One region of the Mesorhizobium sp. M0410 genome, then DNA from elsewhere that is predicted to be linked to it. Evidence: predicted binding sites of a transcription regulator. Region 1 holds the regulator's gene; the other holds the start of a gene.
The links. Region 1 encodes LexA, which represses DNA repair genes until DNA is damaged. Its sites were predicted from a motif close to TGTTCNNNNTGTGTTCNG; they were not measured.
Positions count from the first base shown of each region.

Region 2: a site for LexA is predicted at 4,442-4,459, ahead of NKI63_RS15750 (ImuA family protein). Genes of this name have one in related genera too.

Region 1 is NZ_JAMYRN010000007.1:137,304-144,819, forward strand. Features, by position in the region: gene NKI63_RS12200 (hypothetical protein) at 1-404, opposite strand, end outside; gene NKI63_RS12205 (ComEC/Rec2 family competence protein) at 935-3,397, shown strand; gene lexA (transcriptional repressor LexA) at 3,391-4,125, opposite strand; gene kynU (kynureninase) at 4,581-5,828, shown strand; gene NKI63_RS12220 (hormone-sensitive lipase) at 5,925-6,755, shown strand; gene NKI63_RS12225 (molybdopterin molybdotransferase MoeA) at 6,763-7,516, opposite strand, start outside.
Region 2 is NZ_JAMYRN010000009.1:169,746-177,261, reverse strand. Features, by position in the region: partial or broken gene NKI63_RS15760 (error-prone DNA polymerase) at 1-2,215, opposite strand, end outside; partial or broken gene NKI63_RS15755 (DUF6504 family protein) at 2,212-3,734, opposite strand; gene NKI63_RS15750 (ImuA family protein) at 3,646-4,410, opposite strand; gene NKI63_RS15745 (hypothetical protein) at 4,977-5,714, shown strand; gene NKI63_RS15740 (hypothetical protein) at 6,154-6,669, shown strand; gene NKI63_RS15735 (helix-turn-helix transcriptional regulator) at 7,432-7,516, shown strand, end outside.

The sequences.
Region 1 (7,516 bases):
GTATCGATCAACCGATCTACCTCGGCGCCTTCCAGGAGTTGTGTCTGTTTGCCTATGAATGCGGCTTGGGCGCGGGCCTCTTCTGCCTGTTGTTTTAAAATGTCTCGATTGAGTTCGAACTCCCTCCTCGTCAGCCGCAGTTCCTGCCGTTGCAGAGCAAGCTCTTGTGACTGGACCATGGTGGCCACGAACAACCAAAGAAAGGCAAGTGGAGCGCAGATCCCTGCGACAAAATCGCCGAATGTGTTTAGCGCGAGGCTGGCCTTGTTGATTGGCAAAAGGCTATCCGGCCCGCTATTGCCTAGGATCGAGCCCAATGCCGTGAAATAAACTGCGGTTGCCGCAAACCCGAATACCACCCACCCAGATCGTGCCGATTTCTCGGTCTCTTCCTTTTCGGTCATCCGCTCCCTCTCTAATATCGACTGCCGCTTATAATCAAATCTCGCGCGGCTGTCCCCTTGCCGCCAGCCAGGCTGTAGAGCAGTTGAACCTCTTCGATGCTGTTGGCCCGGAAGGCCGCGCGGATCTCCGGCACGTCGTTGATTGACAGACAGTCTGGTCGCGATTGCCTCGAACTGGTCACCGCCGAAAAGCTCCTTGGCGTAGTCGCCGTCGCTGCCGAAATAGGGCGGGTCAAGCTAGAACAGGGTTTCGGCCGGTCGTAGCAGTCGATGAAGGCGGACCAGCCAAGCTGCTCGACTAAGACGCCAGCGAGCCGGTCACGGAGGTCAGCTAAGAGGGCTGTCGTCAGGTTGAAACCGGCCGATGAAGTCGGGCCGAGAGCCCGGCGGGCTACCCTGCCGAACGCGAGGCGCGGTGAAGATAAAGGAAGCGACCCAGGCGGGCGTAGGAAGCGAATGTTGTTGCGCGGACTTTCGCGCGTTGCGCGTTCATGTAGCATAGGAGGTCGAGGGCGCAAGGGGCAGACCCGATGGCTGTGCGAGGCCGTGGTGCGGGCGAGGGCGAGGACGTTGGCAGCGGCGTCAGCGAACGCTTGCTGTTTGCCGCTCCCCCGCCTGTCCTGCCGGCACCGGCATTGCTACCCGCTCCGCGCTTCGATGCTCCGTCGCTGCCGGCCAGCGACCCAGCAACGGTTCTCGTGCCCGCGGGCGAGCCCATCGTACGCCTGCCCAGGCGTTTCCGCCTCTCGTCACCGTCCCGTATCCGCAACAGCGTAACCTCGGCGGCCGGCCTGGAACTCGACCGTGGCATCGCCTTCCTGCTGGTGCCGGTGTTCCTCGCATGCGGGGTGGTCGTGTATTTCGCGATGGCGGTGGAGCCGGCCTTTCCACAGCCGATCGCACTCGTGCTCCTCGCGGCCCTTTGTGCCGTCGTCTCGCGCTCTTGGCCCAGAGCCCGCCTGTGCTTCATGGTGGCGTTGTTCTGCGTGCTTGGCGTGCTTGCCGCCAAGTTCGAGACCTGGCGTGTCGGGACGCATGTGCTCGGTTCTGAAATCTCGACGCGGCTGACGGGTCGCGTCGTATCGTACGAACCCATGGCTAGCGGCCGCATCCGGCTGACAATCGATGTGATCTCAACCGCCAGGCCGACGCTGCGCTACATGCCGGAACGGGTCCGCGTTTCGGCGATGAAGATACCGGATGAGCTGGCCGCCGGTTCCGAGATCACCGGCTATGTGCGGCTGCTGCCGCCGACCGGCCCGGTGCGGCCCGACAGCTATGATTTCTCCTTCGACAGCTATTTCGCCGGTATCGGCGGCAGCGGCTTTTTTCTCGGCAATCCGAAAGTCGTGTCGTCGAGCAGCATGCCGCTTGCCGCGCGGCTTTCTTCCGCGATCGAAGACGCGCGCGAATCCATCGCCGACCATATCCGCAGCCGCATCGGCGGCGCCGAGGGCGAGATTGCTGCTGCGCTGATCGTCGGCGTGCGCGCAGGCATTCCCGAGGAGATCAACGAAGCGATGCGGCGTACAGGCATTTATCACATCATCTCTATCTCGGGGCTGCATATGGCGTTGGTCGCCGGCACCATCATGGCGCTGCTACGCGGCGCCTTTGCGCTGTTTCCCGATTTCTCATCGCGACGGCCGGTCAAGAAATATGCCGCGGCCGCCGCGCTTTTTTCGATTGCGGCCTACCTCGTCTTTTCCGGCATTGTGGTAGCGGCCGAACGCAGCTTCATCATGCTGGCGGTGATGCTTATCGCCGTGCTGTTCGACCGGGCCGCGCTCACCATGCGCAACCTGGCGATCTCGGCCATCGCGGTCATTCTGGTGTCGCCACACGAGGTGGTCGGTCCGAGCTTCCAGATGTCCTTCGCCGCGACGGCGGCCCTTGTCGGCGCCTATGCCGGCTGGTCCGACTACCGCGCCGGCAGGGCCACCACGCCGCCGCCGCGGCGGTCGCCGCTACGCCTCGCCACGCGAAAGGTCCTGCTGGGCATGGGCGGCCTGGCGATGACCTCGATCATTGCAGGGAGCGCCACGGCGCTTTTCGCCATATGGCATTTCCAGCGCGTGGCGCCGCTCAGCCTGTTCGCCAATCTGGCCATCATGCCCATCGTCTCACTGGTCGTCATGCCCTTCGCCGTCCTCAGTGCGCTGGCGATGCCGTTCGGCGCGGATGGGCCTTTCCTATACGTGATGGGCAAGGGGCTGACGGCGATGATCGCCCTGTCCGGGTGGATCTCGGAGCGCTCGCCGATCGATGCGGTCGGGCTGATTTCGCTGAGATCCGTCCTTCTGGTGACGATCGCCCTCGTCATTGCCAGCATGGCGACGACCTGGTTGCGGCTGGCGGCACTTCCTTTTGCGCTCGCCGGCTTGCTGACGACAACGCAGACACGCGTACCCGACGTATTGATCTCGGAGGACGCACGGCTGGTCGCGCTGCCGATCGGCAGCGGTGAGCTCGCGGTCAACCGGGCACGCCCGAATGAGTTCACCATCGACAACTGGAAACGCGCGCTCACATCAGAGGCTATCGTCGCGCCGGAAACACCTGGAAAGAACGATCCGCAATTCGACATTGCCGATCCGGCCGACCTACCGCCGGGCATGCCGTTCATTTGCACGGACGGTCTCTGCCTCGCCAGGCATCCATCCGGCGCGATCATTGCGCAAGCCAAGGATCGCGATACCGCACGGCCAGCCTGCGCCTTCGCCAGCTTGATCGTCATCGACGACGCCACCGCCCATAATCCCTGCTACTACGACCGGCTGGTCCTCGTCGTCACAAAACGGCAACTGGCGCGCGCAGGAAGTGCGGCCGTCTATTTCGATCCACAAGCGGCAACACGCGCCGAAATCCGCTTCGCCGTCGAAAAATCATACCGGCCCTGGCACGTGCAGCGGAAATTTTCACGCGCGGCGCGCGGCCTGCCGCCATACCGGGCCGACAATCCAAAAGCCGGCACCAAGGGCGCAACTCAGTAGCGGCGGATCAGCCCAACGAGCTTGCCCTGCACCTTGACCCTGTCTGGTCCAAAGATGCGCGTCTCGTAGGCCGGATTGGCGGCCTCCAGGGCGATCGAGGCGCCCTTGCGGCGGAACCGCTTCAGTGTCGCTTCCTCCTCGTCGACCAGGGCCACCACGATCTCACCGGGGCTCGCCGTATCGGCATTGCGGATGATCACCGTGTCGCCGTCGAAAATGCCAGCCTCGATCATCGAATCGCCTTTGACCTCGAGCGCATAATGCTCGCCGCCCATGATCATATCCGGCGGCACCGAAATCGAATGCGTCTGGTGCTGGATAGCATCGATCGGCACACCGGCGGCGATGCGGCCCATCACCGGGATCGAAACGGCGGCGACGACATCGTCGTCATTGCCGGCTGCAGGGACGCGCGACGATGTCGGCTTGCCCTGCCGAGGGGCACCTTGCCCAAGACTGCCCTGGATGACACTCGGCGAGAACTTGCGTGCCGCATTGAGGCCGGGGGCGATCGAGTCAGGCAGGCGTAGCACCTCCAGTGCACGGGCCCGGTTGGGCAAACGGCGAATGAAGCCGCGCTCCTCCAGCGCCGTAATCAGTCGGTGGATTCCGGATTTGGAAGCCAGGTCGAGCGCTTCCTTCATCTCGTCGAAGGACGGTGGGATACCGCTTTCCTTCAACCTTTCGTGGATGAACATAAGCAGTTCGTGTTGTTTGCGTGTCAGCATAGCGACCCCCAACAGAATCAGAAAACAAACCCAGAACAGACACTATCTGTTCCAGTTGTGTTCCGCAACTGTTTAAAGTTTAATGAATGCGTTAAGGCTCGGGAAACAAACGACGTCCCCTACCGGCGTACCGTATTTTCGCCGCCGCGAGCCTCATCGCATTGATTCTGCTTTCATTTGCGCCGTTCTGGCCTCCTAGAAGGCGGTACTGGCATCGGCCGTCGGTCGGCAAAGGGCACGGAAGTGAACCCCTATCGACTGTGCGGTTTGGTCAATGCGCCGTGAACGAAACGAACTCAAAACGCCAACCTCGGGCTAACTCCAGGTTTCCACCGCCTGGTCAGGCTGCTTCTCGCCGGTGGAGCCTTGCACGCGCAACCAGGTAATGGAAGAACAGAAGAACAGTTGATGCGTGTCCGGCGTTGCGTTGGATTTTTTGGGGGAGCAGGCAAATCATGACGGGAATTCCCGATCTCGTGGCCGTAAAGGCGATGGATGCCGCGGATCCGCTGGGCGCGATGCGCGACCGCTTTGTCTTGCCGCAAGGAGTGATCTATCTCGACGGCAATTCGCTAGGAGCTGCTTCACGTGCCGCTTTCGATGAATTGTACAAGGCCGCGACCGAAGAATGGTCGCATGATGTCATCCGCGCATGGAACACGGCCGGCTGGTTCAACATGCCGCTTGAACTTGGCGACCAGCTAGGGCGCCTGATCGGTGCCGCGGTCGGCCAGACGGTGGTCTGCGATACGACGTCGGTCAACATCTACAAGCTGCTGCACGCCGCCATGGCCATGCGACCGGAGCGGCAGGTCATCGTCGCCGAGGGCGATAGTTTTCCGACAGACCTCTACATGGCTGAGGGTGTGGTTTCGACGCGAAAAGATGCGCTGCTGCGCCTCTCGGCGGTCGACGCGCCGACCATCGAGGAGCTGATCGACGATCGCACCGCCGTGGTGCTGGTCAACCACGTCAACTACAAATCGGGCGAACTGCGCGACATGCCGGCGCTGACGCGCAGGGCCCAGGAAGCCGGGGCGATGATCGTCTGGGATCTCTGCCACACCGCCGGCGCGATGCCAGTCGAGCTCGACAAAGCCAACGCCGATTTTGCCGTTGGCTGCACCTATAAATATCTGAATGGCGGCCCGGGCGCGCCTGCCTTCATCTATGCGGCTGAGCGGCATCTTGCCGACATTCAGCAGCCGCTCACCGGCTGGTGGGGCCATGCACGGCCCTTCTCCTTCGAGCCAGGCTATGCGGCCGGCACCGGCATCCGCCGGTTTCTGTGCGGCACCCAGCCGATCCTTTCGATGCGCACGCTGAAGGGCGCGCTCGACATCTGGGACGATGTCGACATGACGGCGGTGCGCAAGAAGAGCATCGCACTGGCCGATCTGTTCATCGAGCTTGTCGAGGCAAAGTGCGGCACTTACGGCCTCACGCTCGAAAGCACGCGCGATGGGGAAAAACGCGGCAGCCAGATTTCATTCATGCATGAGCATGGCTACCAGATCATGCGCGCGCTGATCGAACGTGGCGTGATCGGCGATTTTCGCGCGCCATCGACCATGCGCTTCGGCTTCACCCCGCTCTATGTCGGCTATGCCGATGTCTGGCAGGCCGTCGAAGTGCTTGAGGACATCCTGCGCACCGGTGCGTGGAAGGATGCGCGCTTCGCCATCAAGGCGGCTGTCACTTGAGATCGATGCGAGAGCTGGAATCGTGAGGCTGGCGACGACGCGCCGCGCGATGCTCGCGGCCAGGTTGCAAGGCCATATTGCCAGGGAGGGCGCAGGGTGTTCGAACGTCACATTGCCGATTGGGACAACGCCTATGCCAACGGCGCCAACATAGCCGGCAGCGATCGCTGGCCGGCGGCCTGGGTCGAGCCCGCGCAGGTTTTCCGCGACGCGCTTTTGACCGAGGGCAGGGCGCGGCTCGACCTGGCCTATGGCGACAACCCACGCAACCGGCTCGATCTTTTCCTGCCGGCCACCAAGCCGAAGGGGGTCGTGGTGTTCGTCCATGGCGGCTACTGGATGGCATTCGACAAGAGTTTCTGGTCACATCTTGCCGCGGGCGCTGTTGATCGCGGCTATGCAGTTGCCATGCCGTCCTACACGCTCTGTCCGCAGATACGCATTGGCAGCATCGTCAAGGAAGTCGGCGCGGCGATAGGCAAGGCGGCGGCGATGGTCGCAGGGCCGCTGATGCTGACCGGGCACTCGGCCGGCGGCCATCTTGTTAGCCGGATGGTTACGAGGACGACGCCGCTGGCGCCCGAAGTGGTCCGGCGCGTTCGTCACGTGGTGTCGATCTCGGGGGTGCATGATTTGCGCCCGATCATGCGCACCGGCATGAACGAGACGCTGGCGATCGATGAGGCCGAGGCGCAGGCCGAAAGTCCGGTGCTGCTGCGCCCGATGGAAAAGGCCCGCCTGACCTGCTGGGCCGGCGGCGGCGAGCGCGCCGAATTCCTGCGCCAGAGCGCGTTGCTGGCCAACATCTGGATCGGCCTGGGTGCCGCGACCAGCTCCGTAGTCGAGCCCGACCGGCATCATTTCAACATCATCGACGGTTTGGCCGATCCAGACCATCCGCTGACCCGGACCTTGACCTCGGAGTGAGGCAGGTTCAGCGTAGCATCAGCACGTCGCAGGGGGAGCCCGCCGCCGCAGCAGGCGCGAACGGCGCGCGGACGATCAGCCCGTTGGCATCGGCCAGCATTTTCAGCATCGAGGAATCCTGGATGCCGAACGGCGTCGCCACCAGCGCACCGGCGTCGTCTGTGACAACAGCCCGCACATAATCTTGCCTGAGATCGTTGGCCGGCATGGCAGCACCGAGCCGTGCCCGACGGATATCCTGCTGAAAGGCGCGGCCGCCGAGGCGCGCCAGCAGCGGCTTCAGGAAGAGCTGAGCGCAGACCAGGCTCGCCACGGGGTTGCCGGGCAAGCCGATGCAGCGAATGTCGCCCAGCCACCCGAACATCAGCGGCTTGCCCGGTCGCATGGCGATCTTCCAGAAATCGAGCGTCATGCCTTGCCCGGTCAGCACGTCATGGACGAAGTCGTGGTCGCCGACCGAGGCACCGCCCAGTGTGACGATGACGTTCGCGCCAGCCTTCACGGCCTTTTCAACCAATGCCGCGATCGCCTCCCTGCGGTCCGGCGCGATACCGAGGTCGAGCGCCCGCGCACCGACCGACTGTGCGGCGGCAGCGACACCATAGGCGTTAGAGGAGATGATCTGGTCGGGGCCAAGCTCGCTGCCCGGCGGCAGCAATTCGTCGCCGGTGGCGATGATGGCGACCAGCGGCCGTTTGACCACGCCGACCTCGGGGTGATTGGCCGATGCCGCCAGCGACAAGGCGGCCGAATCGAGCAGG
Region 2 (7,516 bases), on a different contig from region 1:
ATGACATTTCAGCCAAGACGATGCGTAGGCGATCAATGCAAAGCTTGCCGCATGGCTCTCGGGAAAACCGTAACTGCCGAAGCCCTCCAATTGCTTGAACGTCTTTTCGGCGAATTCGCGCTCATAGCCGTTCTTCACCATGCCACCGATCAGCTTGGCGCCGAAGCTGGAGACACCGCCAGTGTGCTTGAAGGTTGCCATGGCGCGGCGAAGCTGATCGGCCTCGCCCGGCGTGAAGCCGGCACATTCGATCGCGACGCGCATCGCCTGTTCCTGGAACAGCGGCACGCCCAGTGTTTTTCCGAGCACCTTTTCGAGCTCCGGCTTGGGATAGACAACCTCCTCCTTGCCTTCGCGCCGCCGCAGGTAGGGGTGTACCATGTCGCCCTGGATCGGTCCTGGCCGCACGATCGCCACCTCGATTACCAGGTCATAGAAGGTCCGTGGCTTGATGCGCGGCAGCATTGACACGGCTCGGGATTCGATCTGAAAGTTGCCGAGCGTATCGGCCTTGCGGATCATCGCATAGGTGCGCGGATCCTCGGCCGGGATCGTGGCGAGATCCAGATTGATCCCCTTGTGCTGTGACAAGAGATCAAAGCCGCGCTTCATGCAGGACAGCATGCCGAGCGCTAGCACGTCGACCTTCATGAACTTCAGCGCGTCGATGTCATCCTTGTCCCATTCGATGACCTGACGATCCTTCATTGCGGCCGGTTCGATCGGCACCAGATCGTCGAGCCTGTCGCGAGTCAGGACGAAGCCACCGGGGTGTTGCGACAGATGACGCGGTGCGCCGATCAGCTGCCTGGCCAGGTCAAGCGCCAGGCGCAGACGGCGATCGCCGAGATTGAGGTTCAGTTCCTCCGCATGCTTTGGTTGGACGCCTTCGTCCGACCAGCCCCACACCTGCGACGACAGCATCTTGATTAGGTCTTCGGGCAGACCCAGAGCCTTGCCGACATCACGCAGGGCGCCTTTGGAACGATAGCGGATGAGGGTCGAGCAGAGTGCTGCGTGCTCACGGCCATAGTTATCGAACATCCATTGCATGGCGATTTCTCGGCGCTCATGTTCGAAATCGACATCGATATCGGGCGGCTCGCGGCGTTCTTCCGAGACGAAGCGCTCGAACAGCAGGTCATTGCGGTCGGGATCGATCGAGGTGATGCCCAAGACATAGCATACAGCGCTGTTGGCGGCAGACCCCCTGCCTTGGCAGAGGATGTCCTGACTGCGGGCAAAGCGCACGATCGAATTGACGGTCAGAAAATACGGCGCGTATTGCATTTTCTCGATGAGCTGCAATTCATGCTTGAGCGTACCAACAACCTTGTCCGGCACGCCTTCCGGAAAGCGCGTCGTGGCACCTTCCCAGGTCCAGTTTCTCCAGCGCCTGCTGCGGTGTCAGACCCGGCACCATGCGTTCCTCGGGATATTGATAGGCAAGCTCGTCCAGTGAGAATCGACAGCGCTCGGCGATCTCGAGGGTATGCGCGATCGCTTCGGGATAACGGCCGAACAGGCGTGCCATCTCAATCGGCGGCTTCAGATAGCGGTCGGCATGTCGTTCGCGCCGCAGCCCGGCGTGGTCGATCGTGACATTGTGCCGGATGCAGGTGACGACGTCCTGCAGGATGGGCCGTGACGGCTCGTGGAAGAGCACATCGTTGGTAACGACCGTTGGCACGCCGGCCTGTCCGGCAAGATTGGAAAGATCGTGCAGCCGCAAAGCGTCGTTGGGACGGCGGCGCAGCGTCAGCGCCATGTAAGCCCGGTCGCCAAACGCTTCGCACAGTCGCCGCAGCCACATCGAGGATGTGTCGTCGGCCTGATCGGGAACGAACACCGCAACAAGGCCGTCGCCATAGCCGACGAGGTCGGCCCAATGCAGCACGCATTTCGCCTTGCCACCGCGCTTCTTGCCCAGAGACAGCAAGCGGCAAAGCCGCGAGTAGGCGGCGCGATCGGTCGGATAGACCAGGATGGAAATCTCTTCCGCCAGATCCAGCCGGCAGCCGACGATCAGCCTGACGCCGGTCGCCTTTGCCGCCTCATGCGCGCGCACGATCCCGGCCAGGCTGTTGCGATCGCAGATGGCAAGTGCGGGCATGTCCATTATGGCGGCCTGCGCAAACAATTCCTCGCAGGAACTGGCGCCACGCAAGAAGGAAAAATGCGAGGTGCATTGCAGTTCGACGTACGGTGCGATCATCCGAAAATGCCGTGCAGGAACCAGCGATGGGAGCCGGTCGCGGCATCCTCGCCATCGCCAGCGCGATAGATCCAGTAGCGCTCGCCGGCATCGTCCTCGACCTGGAAATAGTCGCGCACCGCGGCAAGTTCGGCGTCGCGCTTCCACCACTCGCCGAAAACGCGCTCAGGGCCATCGGCCCGCTTCACCCTTCGACGGATGCCTCTCCAGGTAAAGCTCGGTGGCGGATGATTAGGCAATAGAGCTATCGCCTCGATCGGCTCAGGCACTGCGAACAGACGAGCCGGACGCGGCCAATGGTCTGGCCAGGCATCGCCGGTCTCCACCGACGCGGGGGCGACACGCCGAACTGATCGTTCGGGCACGTCGCTGGCCACCGGGGCAAACCGATAAAGCATCTCCTCGCCGGCACGATTGCCCAGTATGTCGATCAGGTCCGAAATGTCAGCGTCCTGTTGTTCGATGAGTGAGGAGATCGTCTGCCTGGGCGTCAACGGTTCGGCTCGAGGCGCCGACAAGCGCATCAGCTCGATGCCGAAACCGGGATCGACCCGCTCGATCTTGTCGCAAAGCAGACGCGTCAGCCGCTTGACATCGCGGATGGGCAAGGCGGTGCCGACGCGAATGGCTTCGATCCGGTTGTCGACGCGGTAGAGCAGCAGGTCGAGCCGTCGGGCGCCTAGCCCCCTGGTCTCCAGCTCGAGGCATAGCGCTTGCACAAGCTTGCCGATGTAGCGCGCGATAGTGTCGGCCGCACCAATGGGCTCGCCAAAGGCATGCTTTACCTCGACCACCTCCACTGGCCGCACCGGCTCGATCGGTTCGGCAAGGCGGCCAGTGGCCTGGTCAAGACGGCGGCCCAATTCGGGCCCAAAGCGCAGGGTCAAGGGTGCGCGAGGCTGCTGCAGAAGGTCCCCCACCCTGTCGAAGCCCAAAACGCGCAAACCGCTGACGATTGCGTCGGGCAACCGTAGAGACGGGATGGGCAGAGGACGAATGGCGTCGAGGGTTCCGTTGCCAGCGACCACGCTGACGGTCTGCCGGATGTAACGCGCAACGGCGTGAGCGGCACCCCAGCTATCCGCAATCGCTGCCCGCGCCGAAAAGCCGACCTGGTAGAGACGTTCGACCATATCGACCAGCATCATCTGTTCGCCGCCATGAAGGTGATCGGCGCCCGTGGTGTCCAGGACCAATCCGTCCGGAGGATCCGCAGCTACGATCGGCGCGTACCGCCGCAATGCCCACAGCGCCAGCCGCTCCAATCCCTCCGTGTCGGCATCGGGCTCCGCGTCCATAACCACCAGACCCTGAATGAGGGCCTGCGCTTTCGTGCCGGCATTCCGATGCGTAGGCCCGCTTCCATAGCCGAGCGATCTGCCGCGATCACCAAGCGACGATTGCCTTGCCGCCCGACCAGCACCAAGGGTCTATCCGGTGGCGGCGAGACGTCGCCCAATTTCCTTCTGAGCCGGTCGGTCGACCAGCTTGGAAGGAAGAGCGAGACGACCTTGGGCATCGCATGCCTCCACTTCGATATCGAGCGTTTCCCCTCCACGAGACCGGATCAGTTCAAGTTGCCATCGCGCCCGGCCAACGCCTGGCACAGGCAGCGGCCGTGACGGCAGCACAGAAACCCGCCAGCGGGTGACAGACGCCGTCGGCTGCCCAAAATCGGCGGCTTCGGTCTGTCGGCGCCAGCGGCGGACGGCGATGCCCATGGCGCCGGAGCCTTCCGATGCAAGCTGCAAACGTCGCGAGGCCGTCATCGACAGCCGGGCAACCTCGGCAACCACAGCCCCAAGCCCCATGTGCCGCAGGCCTTCCTCGAAGCAGGCGAGCAGGGATTTGTCGTCACCGGCTTCGACATAGATCACCCGGTCCGGGTGAAGTCCGACCTGGGCGATTGCCGGCGCAAACAGATCCTGGCGCGTCACACACCACAGCACCTTGCCCTGCGTCCTGGCCGCAATTCCTGCAGCAAAAAGCGACGCGGCGGCGCCATCAATCGCTCCATTGCCACCACCGGCAACTTCATGGAGCGCGCCAAGTGCCACACCGCCCCCAGGCAGGTGGCTGTCGATAGAGGAAATGCCGAAAGGGAGCACCGCTCTTTCGGGCGTGTTGCCGCCTTCGAGACGCGCAATGCGATTTTGAAGATCGGAAATGGCAGCGTTTGGCGCCGATGCACTCATCTGGTCCCCTGAACGCGAAATGCTGATGGTATGTTCCTCATTTGTTCTCTTCCTAGTAAAGAGTCAATGGCATGGTGAGGTGGCGCTGCGGAAGAAATGTTTGGCGCGACCGCTCACTCGGTGGCACCGATAGAGTCGTTTGCCGACAGGACGATACGGTCGAAGGGCACGATGCCCCGCTGGACGTCGCGCCGGCGACTGCCGGCGCCCAAAGGAAAAACGGCGCATAAGCCGCAGTCCTGCGCGCGTCCGCAAATGCGGACATTGTCGCGCGCGGGACGGAGGAAATTCGCCCCCGCCGCGGACGGTTAACAGGACAGCCGTAGGAGCGTCAGCATAGCGCCGGCCGCAGGACGGGACGCGGGACCGACTGTCCCCGTCCGCAGCGGTCCGCATCATGATCGGCAATGGAGCCGTTGCCTTGGAATTCGACACGGAGCGCCGATCATCGCTCTGGTGGCTATCCCGTTGAAAAAACGGAACCAATTCCTCTGTTGCCAAGAGCCTATTGACTCCAATGTTCTTATTTTGTTCACTGTCGGTGCGATTGGCACAGGAGGCGAACCATGGAACTTCGCTTGAACATTGAAGGTGCAACGCCCGAAGAACTGGCACGCGGTGTCTTCGCGCGGGCCGGCATTACGGCTTTGCAGGGCGCGGAAGGTTTGTTCGCGTTGGAAGGGTGGGACATCAAAGGCTTTCCGGAAGACGACAAGCCCACCGAGGACGAGGACCGGGCTGCTTCGGTTTGGATGGAGGCCGACGAGGCTGCGACGACCGCATGTTGTGCGGGCTGGCCGGAGGACAGAGTTCCGCGCCATCAGATCATGGAACTGATCGACGTTCCCCGAACGAGATTGCAAGCCGAGGCGCTTCCGGACACGTGGCCGGCGCGCAAGCAGCTCTATCCGGACGTCGTCAAACGGCTGGAGGTTACAGCTGGCCCGGACCACCAGATCGATTTCGATATTGCCTTCGTTCTGGGTTGGGTGTGCGAGCGGCCGACGCTGGAGCGGTTGAGCCCCTTTCGGAAGATGGCGACCGTATCCCCTTCTTCACCAGCGACCTTGCCCAGGTGGAGGAAATGGCTCGCAAGGCGCTCAAGAACTGGACTATCGAGATTGACCGGGATCCCTACGATGCCCACGTTTTCGACCCTGCAGCCGTCGATGACGGTGACGAATTGCGCATGGCGGCGTGGCGCGATTTTCGACGGCTCCCTGCTTATGGAGAAGCCGCCTGCAAACCCCGCAGTCGCACTGACCCTGGCGATGATGCGCGGCCAGTCGATGCATTTCGAATAGTGGTCAAACGCAGTCGGGGCTCACCAACGCCATCGGTCATCGACTGCGACTAACCACACCAGGTTGCGCTGCCCGACGACCTTTACACCGACCGGAACTTCACCATGATCGCGAAGTTCTGCCAAGAACGAGGGCTTATGCACCATATGGCGGGGACGCATAGCTGATGACGCATCGCTATGAAAACTGTCGGGAAGTATCGTTTCTCGCGGGCCTTTTTGGATCGTTTCGTCAACGAACGCTTCAAGTGCTAGGCTTGCTTTCCGCATACCGCATTCCCATGCTTTCCGGTAAGCATGTATGCCCGAACGCCCAACGCGCATATTGTAACCTGAGCCACTTGATTTTGCTGGGCCTCGTCTTGGAAGCTACTCGAATCCTCGCAGTCGCTGCGGTGGGCAAGACAGGCTTGCGGGTCAGGGACTAAAGGGAGGACCGCATGAGCGACGTGGCGAAGGTTCTGGGACTGATCGAGAACTGCAACGATCCCGAAAAGCTGAAATCGTGGATCAGGAACGCCCGGGACAAGGGTGAGCCGGGCGTGGCCGACGCCGCTTTCCGCAAGCTGGTTTCGGTCCTACCCAAAGAGAAACCCCGGACCGGGGAGCATGATTTCTGGCAGACGATACATGCCTTCGAGCATGTCCTGTCCGAAGAGCGAGGAAAGACGACCCGGCTCGCCCGCACTAGGCAGAAAGTCGCAAGGGCGGGAGTGGTCCAAACCCTTCAAGACTGGGCCATGAGCGCGAAAAGCACCGACGGCTTTGTCATGCTGCTGGAGCGGAACATGCCGGAGCTGACCGGCGAAGCCATCGTTGTGCGGCACGCGCCGCAGTTTGGCGCGGAGGTCGTCGCGGCGGCGAGGCGCAGGCTAGAGGCAGCGGGTATCGATATTGCCACGCTTCCTGGCGCACACGTTCGGAATGACTGTCCGCAAAAAGGGCGGCCATCTTGAGTTGCCGCCGATCGTGGCGGGCGAGTGGCGCGGCGAAATCGTAGGCTCAGCCAACGTCAACTTCGGCCAAGTGGTTCAGCCAGGCCCGCCCCGCCAGTCGGTCGAATTCACCTATATCATTCTCCCCGCCACGCTCATCATGCCGGACCCGGCGTTTAGGTGGCCGGGCGTCGTCATGATCATGGCGCCCACGCCCATGAAGACGGAGTTCAGACGCGGGCACGCTCTTCCAGGCCGATCGCCTGCCGTCGCTGAGTCTCTCCCTCGAAGTCACCAGGGCGCAGTTTTCGGACATGCTTCCACGCATCGAAGCGCGGCGGCTCAAGAATTTTCATTTCACCGTGGAGGAGCAAAGAGATTCTTGGCCTGTGCGGAGCTGGGGCATGGGAGCCACGACAGCCTAGCGCGTCGGCCCCGCCCCCATTCTATTCGTCTCGACGATTGCAGGGTGCGCGGCGTCCGACATTCCGACTGGACCTCGTGGATGTCGAGCGTTGCCTGAAACCTATTGGGTGCTACGCGCGGCAACGAAGTGCAGAATGCGTCGAGCTGAGTCGGAGGAAAGGCGGTAGCGCTCTCCCGACTCGAACCCCCGCAGCCGCGGTCTGCTATCCTATTTTCACGCCGTTACCGCCGTTTGCCGCATTGGCCGGACAGATCCATTCCAGGCATAGCAAGGAAAGGGTAGCGTGATTGCTTCTTAGGTGAATGCTCCACTGTCGCGGAACTCAGCCCGCGAGGCGATGTGCAGCGAGAAAAGCAATGAAACGCGCACTTGGCGGGCTCCTGCTGTTCGGCATTAATCGAGAACAGGCAGCGGTAGCTATCGGCGTCAGTCCAACGACGT